One region of the Thiobacter subterraneus genome, then DNA from elsewhere that is predicted to be linked to it. Evidence: predicted binding sites of a transcription regulator. Region 1 holds the regulator's gene; the other holds the start of a gene.

Region 1 (7,757 bases):
CGGGCAGTCACCAATGCCAGTGCCGGTCAGACCGTGCAGGTACGTACCGCCTCGGGCCAGACGGTAACCGGGGTGGCACGCCCGGACGGCACTGTCGAGGTCAGCTACTGAAGACGCCGGCGCCCCCCGGCTTGGTGGTAAACTCGAGCGTTGCGAAGTCCGGGTGTCGAGCCCGGTCCCGCCCCGGGAAGCCTTGCTTGACGTGGGCTCTCTGCCCATCGCCTGCATTGCACGATCGTCATGCGGGGTGCTCAAGTTTCCGGGTTTGCCGCCGAAAACCCTGGGCAAGGCGGGCTGCCTTTCCCGCTCCACTGACAGCGAAGGGAAATGCCTTGAAAATCGACAACTCGTCCAAGCCGGTGGGCAAGACCCAGGCCACCCAGGCCCCGGCCAAGAAAGCCGGGACGGGCGCGGCCAAGCGCCCAGCTTCCTCCTCCACCTCCTCCGAAAAGGTGGACATCAATCCCCTGTCCTCGCAACTGCAGGCCCTGGAAAGCGAGCTGGAGCGGGTGGAGGTGGTGGACACCGCCCGCGTCGAGGCCATCAAGCAGGCAATCAGCGAAGGGCGCTTCAAGGTCAATCCGGACGCGATCGCCGACCGGCTCATCGCCACCGTGAAGGAAATGGTGCTGAGCCGCAAGGGCTAGCGTCAGGCTGCGCGGCCACCCCCTGGCGTGTATGGAGCCCTGCGCAAATGGTTGACATCGTCTCCCTCCCGGCAGCTCCGCTGGCTGCCCCCCGCAAGGCGACCGCCTGGGTGTCCCATTCCCGGAGTGGGGGCAAGCCTTTCGACGCTAGCAGGCAGGTCGCGGCCGTTTCCCAACCATGACCCGGGATTCCTCCCCGCAAGCCCCCAACACCCTGACCGCGATGCTGCAGGCGGAGCGGGCGGGCTACCAGGCCCTGCACGCGCTGCTTGAGGAAGAACATGCCGCCCTTCTGCGTGGCGATGCCGACGCGCTGGTGGCGCTGGCGCAACGCAAGTCGGCGCAGGTCGTGCATCTGGCGCAACTGGCCGAGGCCCGCAACCGTGAGCTCATGAACCTCACGGGGCAGGTGGATCAGGCGGGAATCAGCGCCTGGTGTCATCGCTTCGCTCCACAGGCCAGTGGTGTAAACGCGCTCTGGCAGGCACTCATCGAGGCTGCGCGCGCGGCGCGTGCCCTCAACGAGGAGAACGGCGCGCTCATCCAGGCCCGCCTGCAGCACAACCAGCAGGCCCTGGCGGTCCTGCGTGGCGCGGCCCAGGAGGTGGCGCAGGCCTACGGGCCGGACGGCCAACCCTGTCCTGCGCCCACGGGCCGTCCCTTGGGCAGAGCCTAGTCCCGCCGCCTTTTTCCTGTCTGCTCCAATGTCGTGACGCCCGCCTTGGCGGGGACGGTCCGGAGGCGCGCACCCTTGCGCGACCGGGGCTGGCAGAGCCGGTGGCAAGGGGGACGTCGCGGAAGCTTCCCGGCAGGCCTAGTGTCCCTTGCCGCCGTCCAGCACGCCGGCGATGGGAATGTCCTTTACCTTCTCAGGCGTTTCCGCGATCACGAGCAGGGTCACCCGGCGGTTGCGTGCCCGGTTCTGCTCATCCGTGTTGGGCGCAAGGGGCCGGTTGTCGGCATAGCCCACCGCCACCAGCCGGTCCGGGCTCACGCCGTTGGCCTCGAACAGGCGCACCACGCTGGCGGCGCGCGCCGTGGAAAGCTCCCAGTTGGAGGGGTAGAGCGCGGTGTTGATGGGGCTGTCATCGGTGTGCCCCTCCACCTGGATCTTGTTGGGCACCTGGGCCAGCAGCTTCGCCACGGCCGCGAGCACCTTGACCGGCTCACCCTGCAGGGTGGCGGACCCGGGCGGAAACAGCACGGCGGCGTTGATCTCGATGGTGACGCCACGCTGGCTCTGGGTGACCCGTACCTGGCCTTCCTTGATCAGGGGCGCCATCACCTGCAGCAGGTCCTGGGCGATTTTCTTCATGCTTTCGGTCTGCCTGCGCAGGCGCGGATCTGGCTCGCTGTCGGGTTTTTTCACCGGTGCGGCCTTGATGGGCTGGGTGCCGGTGCCCGGCGAAAGCCGCGCCTCGAATTCCACCGGGTTGAGGGAGGAGGGGGCGTTGCGAAAGGCATTGAGGAGGGCATCGGAGAGCACCCGGTACTTGCCCTCGTTGATGGAGGAGATGGCGTACATCACCACGAAGAAGGCGAACAGCAAAGTGATGAAGTCCGCGTAGGAAACGAGCCAGCGCTCGTGGTTTTCGTGGTCTTCGGGGCGTTTGCGCCGGGTGCGGGGGCTCATGGTCCCTGCATTATCGGCCGCGTGCCCGCGGTCTTGAGGGGGCCGGGTCAGGCAAGATAGCCGCGCAGCTTGCGTTCGATCAGGCGCGGGTTTTCTCCGTTGGCCACGGAAATGAGTCCCTCCACCAGCATGTGGCGCAGGGTGATCTCCCGGGCGATCAGGCTCTTGAGCTTGTTGGCGATGGGCAGAAACAGCAGATTGGCGGAACCCACGCCATAAACCGTGGCCACGAAGGCAACGGCGATGCCCGCGCCCAGCTTGGAAGGGTCGGAGAGATTTTCCATGACGTGGATCAGACCCAGCACGGCGCCCAGAATGCCGATGGTGGGGGCATAGCCGCCCGCAGATTCCCAGACCCGGGCGGCCTGGCGCTGCCGGTCCTCATAGGCGTCGATTTCCACCTGGAGGGTGTCGCGCAGCGTTTCCGGTTCCGCGCCATCCACCAGCATCTGCAGGCCCTTCCGGGTGAAGGGGTCGGCCACGTCGTCGATCAGGGGCTCCAGCGCCAGCAGTCCGCCCTTGCGCGCGGTGGCGCTCCATTGGGTGATGCGCTGGATCAAGGGTTCGGCGTCCAGGGGTGGCGGCACGAACACCCATTTCACCATGCGCATGCCGCGCAGGAAGGTGGGCAGGCTGCTTTGCAGCATGACCGCCCCCGCCGTGCCGCCGATGACGATGACGAAGGCGGTGATCTGCAGCAGTGAGCCGACATGGCCGCCTTCCAGGATCTGGCCGCCGATGACCGCGGTGAGCGCGAGCAGGATGCCGATGAGGCTGATGAAATCCATGGGGGTTCAACCAAAGCGCGGGATGCGCAGGGAAAAGAACGACACGGTCAGCTCTCGAGCCACTCGCGCAGCTTGGCGCGCAGCCGCGCGACCGCCTGGGTATGCAGCTGGCAGACGCGGGATTCGCTCACACCCAGCACCTCGCCGATTTCACGGAGATTGAGGTCCTGCTCGTAGTACATGGCCATCATCTGGCGCTCCCGCTCCGGCAGACTCTTGATCGCCTCCACCAGCATCTGCCGGAACCCCTGATCCTCGAGGATGCGCAGGGGATTGTCGGCATCCGTGGCGTGGTGGCGCTCCAGGAAATCCGCCCCCTCCGAATCCTGCAGATCCTCGTAGTAGACGAGCTGGTGGCCCCGTGCATCCAGCAGCATCTGCTGGTAGTCGGCCAGGGACACGTTGAGCTCCTGGGCCAGTTCCGATTCCGTGGGGGGGCGGCCGAGCGCTTGTTCCAGCTTGCTCATGGCGGCCTCGATCTGGCGCAGGTTTTTGCGCACCGTGCGCGGCAGCCAGTCGGCATGGCGCAGCTCGTCCAGCATGGCGCCGCGGATGCGCTGCACGGCATAGGTTTCGAACTGGGCGCCCTGGCTGCCGTCGTAGTGTTCGGCTGCATCGAGCAGCCCGATGAGGCCTGCCTGGATGAGATCGTCGACCTGCACGCTGGCCGGCAGCCGCGTCATGAGGTGGTAGGCGATGCGCTTCACCAGCGGCGCGAACTTCTGGACGTATTCCTCTTTTTTCAAGCGCTTCCCTTGCCGTATGCGGGGCCCTCAGAGGTGGGCGTTTTCGGCCGCGAGGCGGCTGGTCATTACGAGTCTGTGCAGAAAGGCGCCGGGGCGTCCCGCCTCCCCATCGGGCCAGGGCCAGCCATTCATGGCTTCCGCGACGAGGCGGCCGGCGCCTGCGGCGGGACTGTCGGGAAAGGCATCGACCACGCTGCGTCCCAGGCGGTCGGCCTGTCGCGCCTGGGCATCCAGCGGGAATTCGCCCAGCCATTCCAGCCGGACACCCAGGTGGCGGGCCGCTGTCTGCGCGAGATTATTATAAATGGCCCGCGCCTTCGCACCAGAGCCGGTCTTGGCCACCACCAGATGGAAGCGCCGCTGGGCGAAGTCCCGCGCAAGACGCTTGATCAGGGCATAGGTTTGCGTGATGGCATCGGCCGCGCAGGACACGACGAGTACCTGTTCCTGGGCGGCGAGCTGCAGGGCCAGGCTGCTGGCTCGGTCGCCCGGGAAGGGGTCCAACAGAAGAACGTCCATGGCCTCCGCCACCTGGGCAAAGGCGGTGCCCAGGTTTTCCTGGGCCGAGGGGTCGAGTGCCGGCAGGCGGGCGAGGGCATCGCCCAGCTCCAGCCAGGCCACCCCCGCAGCACCTTCACTCACCACCTGTTGCAGGGTCCGCTGGCCACGCAGCACGGCCGCCAGGTCGTGGCGGGGGGGCGGTGCGAGATCGCTGGGAATGCGGTGCCGACGCTCGCTCACCACCAGCACGCGGCGGCCACGCTGGGCCAGACTGGCGGCAAGCGTCGTCAGCACCAGGGTGCGGCCCACGCCTTCGAGGGCGGCGGTGATCGCGACCACACGCAGGAAGTCCGGGCGCAGCAGCCGGCGCAGACCTTCGGCCTGGTCGTGGACGAAGGGCCCCATGTCAGCGGCCCATCCTCACCACGTCGGGGGTGCCACGCTTCCGGCTGGACTGTCTTCGGCCAGGCTGGCGGCCGCGGCCACCAGGGAGAATTCCTCGGGGCGCGGCGTGAAGGCCGGATCCTCCCGCGGCGGGCGGAAGGCTCGGTCGATGAGATAGCCGGCGTGGGCGAGATGCAGATCCTCCGGCACGCGCTGGCCATTGGTGAGGAAATGCACCGGCAGTTTGTGGCGGATCGCGACATCCAGCACCGGCCCCAGACTCATGGCCTCATCCACCTTGGTCAGGATGCAGCCCGCCATGCCGTGGCCCCGGTAGGCGGTGACCACATCGTCCAGAGTGCTGCCATGGGCGGTGGCGGCCAGGAGCAAGAGACGCTTCACCTCGCGCCCCTGTCCGGAGAGCAGCGCGATCTGCTGGGCGATGCGCCGGTCGCGCTGGCTCATGCCCACGGTGTCGATGAGCACCAGATGACGGTCCGCCAGGTCCGTGAGGGTGAGCTTAAGGTCGGTCTCATCCTTCACCGAGAACACGGGCACGTTGAGAATCTTGCCGTAGATGCGCAGCTGCTCGTGGGCGCCGATCCGGTAGGTGTCGGTGGTGACCAGCGCCAGGCGTGACGGTCCGTGCTTGAGGGTGCAGCGTGCCGCCAGCTTGGCCACGGTGGTGGTCTTGCCCACTCCCGTGGGACCCACCAGGGCGTACACGCCCCCCTGTTCGATGAGATCCTCGCCGGCGGCCACGCAGCGCAGGTTGCGCGTCAGCGCCGCCTTGGCCCAGCGCAGGCCGCGCTCGAAGTCGAGCTCGCGGGGCATAGCTTCCATGAGCTGGCGTGCCAGCAGGGGACTGAAGCCCGCGGCGAGCAGACTGCGCATCACTTCCAGCTTGAAGGGCTCGCGCCCCTTGAGTTCGTTCCAGGCAAAACCGGCGAGCTGCCCTTCCAGCATCATGCGGATGGTCCTGAGTTCCTGCGCCAGTCCCTGCACCAGCTCGGCTGCCGCGGCGGGGGCGGCCTCGCGCGTCCTGGCCGGTGCGGGCGCTTCCGGGGCCGTGCGCTCCGGGGCAGGCGGCGCGGGCCTGGGGCCGGGGGCAGGGATGGTGACGCCCGGGATCTCGTGGCGCACGCTGGGGGCTGGCCGCGCCGGCGGCACCGGGCCGGTGAGGGAGGCCACGTCCTCTTCCGCCACCGCCATGATCTCCACGCCCCCGGGAACCGGGCGATTGCTCAGGATCAGGGCATCCGGGCCGAGGGCATCGCGTACCTGACGCAGGGCCTCGCGCGTGGTGGGCGCGGAGAATTTCTTGACGATCATGCGCTAGCTCCCAAAACGGCGGTGACCTTGACGGTCTTGGTGTCGGGGATTTCGGCGTGGGACAGCACCTTGAGCTGGGGGGCCACGCGGCGCAGGAAGCGCGACAGCAGCGTGCGCAGCGGCGCAGGGACGAGCAGCACCGGCGGCAGCCCCTGGGCCTCCTGCTGCTGCACCACTTGGCGGGTCTGGGTGAGCAGGCGCTCCGCCAGCCCCGGTTCCAGCCCGGGGCCCTGGCCTTCGCCCACCTGCACCGCCTGCATGAGCAGGTGCTCCAGGGTGGGGTCGAGGGCGATCACCTGCAGTTCGTCGCTGCCCGGATACAGGCCATGCACGATGGAACGGCCCAGGGCGATGCGCACCGCGGCGGTGAGCTCATCGGCGTTCTGGGTGCGCGTGGCATGGTCGGCCAGGGTGTCCAGGATGGTCTTCATGTCGCGGATGTGCACGCCTTCTTCCAGGAGGCTTTGCAGCACCTTCTGCAACAGGCTCAGGGAGACCAGCTTGGGCACGGTCTCTTCCACCAGCTTGGGCGACTCCTTGGCGATGTGGTCGAGCAACTGCTGCACTTCCTCCCGCCCCAGCAGTTCGGCGGCATGGCTTTGCATGATGTGGGAGAGATGGGTGGCGATCACCGTGCTGGCATCCACCACGGTATAGCCGTAGGTCTGGGCCTGCTCGCGCAGGCTGGCGTCCACCCAGATGGCAGGCAGGCCGAAGGTGGGGTCGCGGGTGGGGGTGCCGGGCAGGCTGCCCAGCACACGCCCCGGATTGATGGCGAGATACTGACCCACGAAGGCCTCGCCCCTGCCCACCTCCACGCCCTTGAGGGTGATGCGGTAGGCATTGGGCCGCAGTTCCAGGTTGTCGCGGATGTGCACGGCAGGCACCAGAAAGCCCCAGTCCTGGGCGAATTTCTTGCGGATGCCGCGGATGCGGCGCAAAAGCTCCCCATCCTGGCTGCGGTCCACCAGAGGAATCAGGCGGTAGCCCACTTCCAGTCCCAGGGTGTCCACCGGTTGCACGTCGTCCCAGCTCACTTCCACCGTTTCCGGCACGGGCGCCGGGGCGGCCTCCTCGGCCCGGGCGGCGGCCGCCCGCTCGCGCTGGGTGAGGAACCAGGTCACGCCCGCCAGGGCGGTGGCCAGCAGCAGGAAGGCGACATGGGGCATGCCCGGAATGATGCCCAGGAAGGCGAGGATGGCTGCGGTCAGCATGAGCACCTGGGGGCGCTCGAAGATCTGCGCCACGAGCTGCTCGCTCATGTCCGTTTCCGCGGACACGCGCGCCACGACGATGCCCGCGGCGGTGGAAATCACCAGTGCCGGGATCTGCGCCACCAGGCCGTCGCCGATGGTGAGCAGGGTGTAGTTGTTGGCGGCCTGGGCGAGGGACAGGTCATGCTGGAAGATGCCCACCAGCAGGCCGCCCACGATGTTGATCACCATGATGATCACGCCTGCGATGGCATCGCCGCGCACGAACTTGCTGGCACCATCCATGGCGCCGTAGAACTCGGCCTCGCGCGCCACCTCCGCGCGCCGGCGGCGGGCCTCGTCTTCGCCGATGAGGCCAGTGTTGAGGTCGGCGTCGATGGCCATCTGCTTGCCCGGCATGGCGTCCAGGGTGAAGCGTGCCGCCACCTCCGCGATCCGCCCCGCACCCTTTGTGATCACCACGAAGTTGATGATGACCAGGATGATGAACACCACCAGCCCGACGGTGTAAT
Region 2 (7,757 bases), 290 kb from region 1:
CCTGGCGGACAAGTGACGCAGGCCGTTCCCCCAGCGTTGCAACCATGCCCGATGCGTCCGCCGGCCTCAGCCTTGCCGAAATCGCCCGGCGCCTCGGTGGCGAGGTGGTGGGCGACGGCTCGGTGCACATCCGGGAAATCGCCACCCTGGCCCAGGCGGGGCCGGGGACGCTGAGCTTTCTCACCAATCCCAAATACCGCGCGCAGCTGGCCACCACGAAAGCCGCGGCGGTCATCCTGGGGCCGCGCGACCGGGAGGCCACGACCCTGCCGCGCATCGTCGTGGACAATCCCTACGCCTATCTGGCGCGGGCGCTGGCGCTGCTCCATCCGCCCCCGCCGCTGCGGCCGGGTGTGCATCCCAGCGCGGTGGTGGACCCCGGCGCCCAGGTGGATGCCACTGCTTCCATCGGTCCGCTGGTGCACGTCGCGGCGGGTGCACGCATTGGGCCCCGCTGCCGCATCGGCGCCGGCTGCCATGTGGGGGAGGAGGCGGTGCTGGGCGAGGATTGCCTGCTTTACCCCGGTGTCACCATCTATCACCGCTGCGTGCTGGGCAGGCGCGTGATCGTGCATGCCGGTGCGGTGATCGGTGCCGACGGCTTCGGTTTCGCGCCGGAGGAGGAGCGGTGGCTGAAGATTCCCCAGATCGGCCGGGTGGTGATCGGGGATGACGTGGAAATCGGCGCCAATACCACCATCGACCGCGGCGCCGTGGACGACACGGTGATCGAGGAGGGCGTCAAGCTCGACAACCTGATCCAGATCGCCCACAACGTGCGCATCGGGGCCCATACCGTGATGGCCGCCTGCGTGGGCGTGGCGGGCAGCACCACCATCGGCCGTCACTGCATGGTGGGGGGCGCGGCGGGGATCATCGGGCATCTCACCATCGCCGACAACGTGACCATCTCGGTGGGCAGCTTCGTCACCAAGTCCATCACCGAACCGGGCAGCACCTATACCGGCGTGTGGTCGGCCCAGCCCCACAGGGAATGGATGCACATGCAGGCGCGTCTGCGCCAGGTGGAGGAGATGGCGAGCCGCATCCGTGCGCTGGAACAGAAGATTCAGGAACTGGAAAGGAAACAGCCATGAGCGCCATGGACATCAACGAGATCATGAAATATCTGCCCCACCGCTACCCCTTCCTGATGCTGGACCGGGTGGAGACAATCGAGCCCGGCAAGAGGATCGTCGCGGTGAAGAATGTCAGCGTGAACGAACCCTTCTTCCAGGGACATTTTCCGAACCGACCGGTGTTTCCGGGCGTGCTGATCGTGGAGGCCATGGCCCAGGCGGCGGCGATTCTGTCCTTCAAGAGCGAGAACACCACGCCGGATGCCGATTCCGTGTATTACTTCGTGGGCATCGACGGCGCGCGCTTCAAGCGGCCGGTGGGGCCCGGCGACCAGCTCATGCTGGAAGTGGAGTTCCTGCGCGCCATCAAGGGCATCTGGAAGTTCGCCGGCAGGGCGCGGGTGGGGGAGGCGGTGGCCGCCGAGGCCGAGCTCATGTGCACGGTGCGCAAGGTCGTATGATCCATCCCACCGCCATCGTTCATCCGGGTGCGCGTCTGGGCGCCAATGTGGAGATTGGTCCATATGCCGTGGTGGGTGAACACGTGGAAATCGGCGACGGTACCCGCATCGGCGCCCATGCGGTGATCACGGGCCACACCCGGATCGGGCGCGACAACCGGATCTTCCAGTTCGCTTCCATCGGCGAAATTCCCCAGGACAAGAAATACGCGGGCGAGCCCACGCGCCTGGAAATCGGCGACCGCAACACCATCCGCGAGTTCACCACGCTCAACGTGGGGACGGTCCAGGGAGGCGGCGTCACCCGCATCGGCAGCGACAACTGGATCATGGCCTACGTGCACATCGCCCATGACTGCATCGTCGGCAACCACACCATCTTCGCCAACTGCACCAACCTCGCGGGCCACGTGGAAGTGGACGATTACGCCATCCTGGGCGGGTTCACCGGCGTGCACCAGTTCTGCAAGATCGGCGCCCATGTCATGACGGCGGTGAACACCACCGTTTTCAAGGACATCCCGCCCTATGTCACCGCCGCCGGCAGCGATGGTGCCAGACCCCACGGGCTCAATACCGAAGGTCTGCGCCGGCGGGGGTTTTCGCCCGGGACACTGGCGGCGCTCAAGCAGGCCTACAAGACCCTCTACCGCTCCGGCCTCACCCTGGAGGAAGCCAAGGCCAGGCTGGCCGAACAGGCCGGCACGGAGCCGGCGATCCAGCTCCTGGTGGATTTCCTCGCCCGCTCCACGCGCGGCATCATCCGCTAAATCCCGCCTCCCCATCCATGGAGCAGGTGCGCATCGGCATCGTGGCGGGAGAAGCGTCCGGCGACCTGCTGGGCAGCCATCTGGTCGCCGCCCTCCGGGCGCGTCTGCCCGGCGCCACCTTCGAGGGCATCGGCGGGCCGAAGATGATCGCCGCCGGCGTGCGTTCCCTGTTTCCCATGGAGACGCTGGCGGTGCGCGGTTATGTGGAGGCGGTCAAAAGCCTGCCTGCCATCCTGCGCATCCGGCGCCGGCTGCGCCGGCATTTTCTCGCGACCCGGCCGGATTTGTTCATCGGCGTGGACGCCCCGGATTTCAATCTGGGACTGGAACGCGCCCTCAAGGCCGCCGGCATCCCCACCTTCCAGTACGTCGGCCCCTCCGTGTGGGCCTGGCGCGCGGGGCGCCTGCGCAAGATCCGGCGCGCGGTCTCCCACATGCTGCTGTTGTTTCCCTTCGAGCCGGCCATCTACGAGGCGGCGGGCATTCCCGCCACCTATGTCGGGCATCCCCTGGCGGACATGCTGCCCCTGACACCGGACCGCGCCGCGGCCCGGGAAGCCCTGCACCTGCCGCCGGAAGGGGAGATCGTGGCCCTGCTGCCAGGCAGCCGGCAAAGCGAACTGGAGCTGATGGGCGATCTCTTCGTCGAGACCGCCCAGGCCATCCTGCGCCTGCGGCCCGGCGTGTCTTTCCTGGTGCCCCTGGTCACGCGCGAGACGCGCGAGCGCTTCGAGGCGGCCCTGTATCGCCGGCAGGCCTGGGATCTGCCCCTGCGCATCCTGTTCGGCCACGCCCATGCCGCCATGACGGCCGCCAACGTGGTTTTGGTGGCCTCCGGCACGGCGACCCTGGAGGCAGCCTTGCTGAAACGCCCCATGGTGATCACCTACCGGGTACCGGCGCTCACCTACCGGCTTATGTGGCCGCGCCGCTATCTGCCCTACGTGGGCCTGCCCAATGTGCTCGCGGAACGCTTTCTGGTGCCCGAGCTGCTCCAGGAGGACGCAACGCCCGAGAACCTCGCCCAGGCCGTGTGCAATCTGCTCGCCCATCCCCGCTTCACGGCGGCGCTGGAAACCGAGTTCCTGCGCATGCACGAGCTGCTGCGTCAATCCAATGCGGAACGGGTGGCCGCCACCATCGCCGCTTATCTGGAGGGCAGGCGTGGCTGAAAGACTGCTGGTATGCGGCGTGGACGAGGCGGGCAGGGGCCCTCTGGCCGGCCCCGTCTATGCTGCGGCGGTCATTCTCGATCCCGGCCGTCCCATCGCGGGCCTTGCGGATTCCAAGAAGCTCACGGCGGCGCGCCGCGAGTCCCTCTGCCGGGACATCATGCGTCAGGCCGTCGCCTGGGCCATTGCCCGCGCCGAGGCCTGGGAGATCGACCGCCTCAACATCCTGCAGGCCAGCCTGCTGGCCATGCAGCGGGCGCTGGCGTATCTGCCCGTGGCGCCTCACCATGTGCGGGTGGATGGCAACCGGGCGCCCGTGTTGCCAGTGGGGCTCGTTGCCGGCGTGGAGACCGTGGTGGCAGGCGATGCCACGGTGGCGGAGATCTCCGCGGCGTCCATCCTGGCCAAGGTGGCGCGCGACCGCGCCCTCGTCCGGCTGGACCGGCTCTATCCGGCCTACGGCTTCGCCCGGCACAAGGGCTATCCCACACCGGACCACCTGGAGGCCCTGCGCCGTCATGGCGTCTGTCCGGAGCATCGCAGGAGTTTCGCACCGGTGGCACGGGTGCTCGCGGCCGTCAGCAGGGATTGAGGGATCGGGTGGTCAAGGGGCCGGGAGCGCCCTGGGCAACCCAACCCTAAAGATCGTGGTTGGTTTGCCGTAGTTGTCTCCAGGCCGTCCATCCACAGGGGCACGGCCCAACCAGACAAGCTGCCATCCCGTCGTTTGCTGCAGAGACCCGCTCATGTTTGTCATCATCGGCTACATCATCGTCATCGGCTCGGTGCTGGGAGGTTTCGTCCTCTCCGGCGGTCACCTCGCCGCGCTGATGCAACCCCTGGAACTGCTCATGATCGGCGGGGCGGCCGTCGGCGCCTTCGTGGTGGCCAATGGCGGCAAGCCCCTGAAGGCGACCCTCAAGGCCCTGCCCCAGCTGTTCAAGGGTTCCAAGTACAACAAGGCCCTGTACATGGACCTGCTGTCCATGCTCTACGAAGTGCTGGCCAAGGTGCGCAAGGAAGGCCTGATGTCCATCGAGAGCGACGTGGAATCGCCCCAGGAAAGCCCTTTGTTTTCCAAATATCCGTCCATCGTCTCCGATCACCACGTGATGGATTTCATCACGGACTACCTGCGCCTCATGGTGAGCGGCAGCCTGAATGCCTTCGAGATCGAAAACCTGATGGACAATGAAATCGAAACCCACCACCACGAGGGCGAGGTGCCCATCAATGCCCTGAGCAAGCTGGGGGACGCCATGCCGGCCTTCGGTATCGTGGCGGCCGTGATGGGGGTGGTACACACCATGGAATCCGTGGGCCTGCCGCCCTCCGAGCTGGGCATGCTCATCGCCCATGCGCTGGTGGGCACCTTCCTGGGTATTCTGCTTGCCTATGGCTTCGTGGGACCGCTGGCCACGCGCCTCGAACACAGCCTCGCGGAGCAGACCAAGTTCCTGGAGTGCATCAAGGTGACCCTGCTGGCCAGTCTCAACGGCTATGCGCCACAGATGGCCGTGGAATTCGGGCGCAAGGTGCTCTACTCCACCGAACGGCCCAGCTTCAGCGAGCTGGAAGAGGAAGTGAAGAGCCGCAAGGGCAAGTGACCGGCCATGAGCGACGACTCCCAGCGTCCAATCATCGTCAAGCGGGTCAAGAAGACGGCCCATGGCCACCATGGCGGGGCGTGGAAGATCGCCTATGCCGACTTCGTCACCGCCATGATGGCCTTCTTCCTGCTCATGTGGCTGTTGGGCTCCACCACCAAGGCCCAGCGCGAAGGCATTGCGGAATACTTCAAGGCCCCTCTCAAGATTTCCCTGTCGGGCGGCAGCGGAGCAGGGGATGCCTCCTCGGTGATCAAGGGCGGCGGCACCGATGTCTCCCGCAAGACCGGCCAGGTGGAAAAAACCGACACCCCCCAGAAGAAGAAAACCGTCAATCTGGAGGCCGCGCGCGCCGAGCAGGAAAGGCTGGAACGCCAGCAGCTCCAGGCGCTCAAGGACAGGCTGGAAAAACTGATCGACAGCAACCCGGCCCTCAAGCCCTTCAAGAAACAGCTTTTGATCGACATCACCAGCGAGGGCCTGCGCATCCAGATCGTGGACGAGAAGAACCGCCCCATGTTCAAGGTGGGCAGCGCCGTGCTGGAACCCTATGCGCGGGACATCCTGACGGAAATCGCCAAGGTGCTGAACGACGTGCCCAATACCATCAGCCTGTCGGGACACACCGATGCCACCCCCTACTCGGGGGGCGAGCGCGGCTACAGCAACTGGGAGCTGTCGGCGGACCGTGCCAATGCCTCGCGCCGGGAGCTGGTGGCGGGCGGCATCAACGAGGGCAAGATCCTGCGCGTGGTGGGGCTGGGCTCCGCGGTGCCCTTCGACAGGGACGATCCCTACAACCCCATCAACCGCCGCATCAGCATCATCGTCATGAACAAGCGCACGGAAGAAGCGGTGCGCAGCGATGGCGGCAAACTCGAAGTCTCCGCCGAAACCCTCAAGGGTGACGCCGGTGCTGCCGCCCTCAAGCCTGCTCCGTGAGACCGCATCCGCCGTGAATGCACCGCGATCCTGGCCGGTGGCGCTGCGCGCGGCCCTGGCCCAGGTAGGCGCGGGTCTGGCGGTGACCGCGCTGGCGTCCCTCCTGACCCTGCCTGCCGGGGTCTGGCTCCTGCTGCACAGTCTCGGGGCCACGGCACTGGCCGCGGCCCTGCGCCTGCCCTGGTGGTGGCTGCCCATCCAGTTCTTGTTCGCCCCCGCGCTCATCCTGGTGGCCACCCTGGACATTGCCTCCGAGTGGTTCCTCGCCGGGTTCGTTCTGCTCACCCTGATCTACTGGAGTACCTGGCGCACCCGGGTGCCCCTTTATCTGTCTGGGCCACCGGTGTGGCAGGCCATCGAAGCGCGGCTCCCCACCGCCGGCCGGGTGCTGGATCTGGGTGCGGGACTGGGCGGCCCCCTCTTGTATCTCGCCCGGTGCCGGCCGGATCTCCAGTTCGAGGGCATCGAGGCCGCGCCGCTGCCCTGGCTGGTCAGCCGCCTGCGGGCGCGGGGAATCGCCAACCTGCGCCTACACCGGGGTTCCTTCTGGCACCACGATCTTCGACCTTACGACCTGGTGTTCGCCTATCTCTCGCCAGCCGCCATGCCCCGGCTGTGGCACAAGGTGCGCGCGGAGATGCGTCCGGGGAGCCTCTTCATCAGCGTGGAATTTCCGGTGCCCGGCGTGGCGCCGGACGAGATCATCGAAACCGGCGGCCGTCAGCGGCTCTACCTGTGGCGCCTGTGAGCGCGATGCCGGGCGGCGACGATGACCCGTGCCAGCGCGCGCCGCTCGCGGGACGGCCTCATGAGCCGGGCCCGGCGCCGGCACTGGGCAGCCAGCAGGGCAAGGAAGTCCGGGTCGGATTCCGCCCGAAGCATGAGGGCCGCCAACGCCTTGTCGTCCCCCGCGGGGAAATAGCCCGCGTAATCCCGACCCAGCATGCCTACATTGCCCGGCACGCGCGAGGCCAGCACCGGCAGCCCCACCGCCAGGGCCTCGGCAATCACGTTGGCGCCTCCTTCCATGCGCGAACTCAACACCAGCAGACGGCATTCGCGCATCGTGGTGCGCACGGCCGCTGGCGTCACCTCGCCCAGCCAGTGGTAGCGGGGCAGGGCGGCACTCCACTGACGGGCCTGTGCACCGTGGGCGACATCCAGGGCCCGCCCCAGATGCCAGACCTCGATGCGCGAAGTCGCAGGCAACTGGGTCAGGGCCAGGGCGCACAGAAAGGGATCCTTCTCCGCGCGCAGGTGGCCCACGACACAGACCGGGAAGCCCTCCCGCGCCGGCAGGGGCAGGCCAGGGGGCGCGGACTGATACACCACGCCGGTCTTGCGCCGCCAGCGGCCGGGCAGGGCCCGCCGCCCTTCCTCCTGCAGCACGACCAGCCAGCTGGCCATGTCGAGGGAGCGGCGCGCCGCCGCGTCCTGCGCGAGGTCGCGGTAGAGGTCGGTGCCCGTGAGCACCACCACCAGCGGCCGCCCGGGAAAACACAGATGGAAACGCTGGATGGACCGGTGGGAACGGCGCGCATGGAGCGCGATCATCAGGTCCGCCTGCTGCCCGTCCCAGCGCGTGACGACGCGCACCCGATGCCCCAACTGGCGCAGGAAACGAGCCCAGCGCAGGGCGGTATGGCGGTTGCCGGTGCGCAAACGCGGTCCGGCAGGGGTGACGATGACGATTCTCATGGAGACAGCCAAGGCGCCGGCCCAATGG

Evidence for each region. Region 1 encodes FliA, which starts transcription of late flagellar genes. Its sites were predicted from a motif close to CTAAAGTTTNNNNNNNNNNNGCCGNTA; they were not measured.
Region 2: motA (flagellar motor stator protein MotA) is a predicted target of FliA. The motif match lies at 4,121-4,147, and genes of this name have one in related genera.

Annotation. Positions count from the first base shown of each region.
Region 1 covers NZ_AP042402.1:540,537-548,293, reverse strand. Annotated here, with positions in the region: gene flgA (flagellar basal body P-ring formation chaperone FlgA) at 1-111, shown strand, start outside; gene flgM (flagellar biosynthesis anti-sigma factor FlgM) at 333-647, shown strand; gene ACZ42P_RS02870 (flagella synthesis protein FlgN) at 826-1,323, shown strand; gene motD (flagellar motor protein MotD) at 1,462-2,280, opposite strand; gene ACZ42P_RS02860 (flagellar motor protein) at 2,328-3,068, opposite strand; gene ACZ42P_RS02855 (RNA polymerase sigma factor FliA) at 3,116-3,814, opposite strand; gene ACZ42P_RS02850 (MinD/ParA family ATP-binding protein) at 3,842-4,720, opposite strand; gene flhF (flagellar biosynthesis protein FlhF) at 4,736-6,031, opposite strand; gene flhA (flagellar biosynthesis protein FlhA) at 6,028-7,757, opposite strand, start outside.
Region 2 covers NZ_AP042402.1:248,388-256,144, reverse strand. Annotated here, with positions in the region: gene ACZ42P_RS01455 (OmpH/Skp family outer membrane protein) at 1-16, shown strand, start outside; gene lpxD (UDP-3-O-(3-hydroxymyristoyl)glucosamine N-acyltransferase) at 45-1,097, shown strand; gene fabZ (3-hydroxyacyl-ACP dehydratase FabZ) at 1,103-1,540, shown strand; gene lpxA (acyl-ACP--UDP-N-acetylglucosamine O-acyltransferase) at 1,537-2,310, shown strand; gene lpxB (lipid-A-disaccharide synthase) at 2,328-3,482, shown strand; gene rnhB (ribonuclease HII) at 3,475-4,074, shown strand; gene motA (flagellar motor stator protein MotA) at 4,229-5,089, shown strand; gene motB (flagellar motor protein MotB) at 5,096-6,031, shown strand; gene ACZ42P_RS01415 (class I SAM-dependent methyltransferase) at 6,045-6,779, shown strand; gene senB (selenoneine biosynthesis selenosugar synthase SenB) at 6,761-7,729, opposite strand.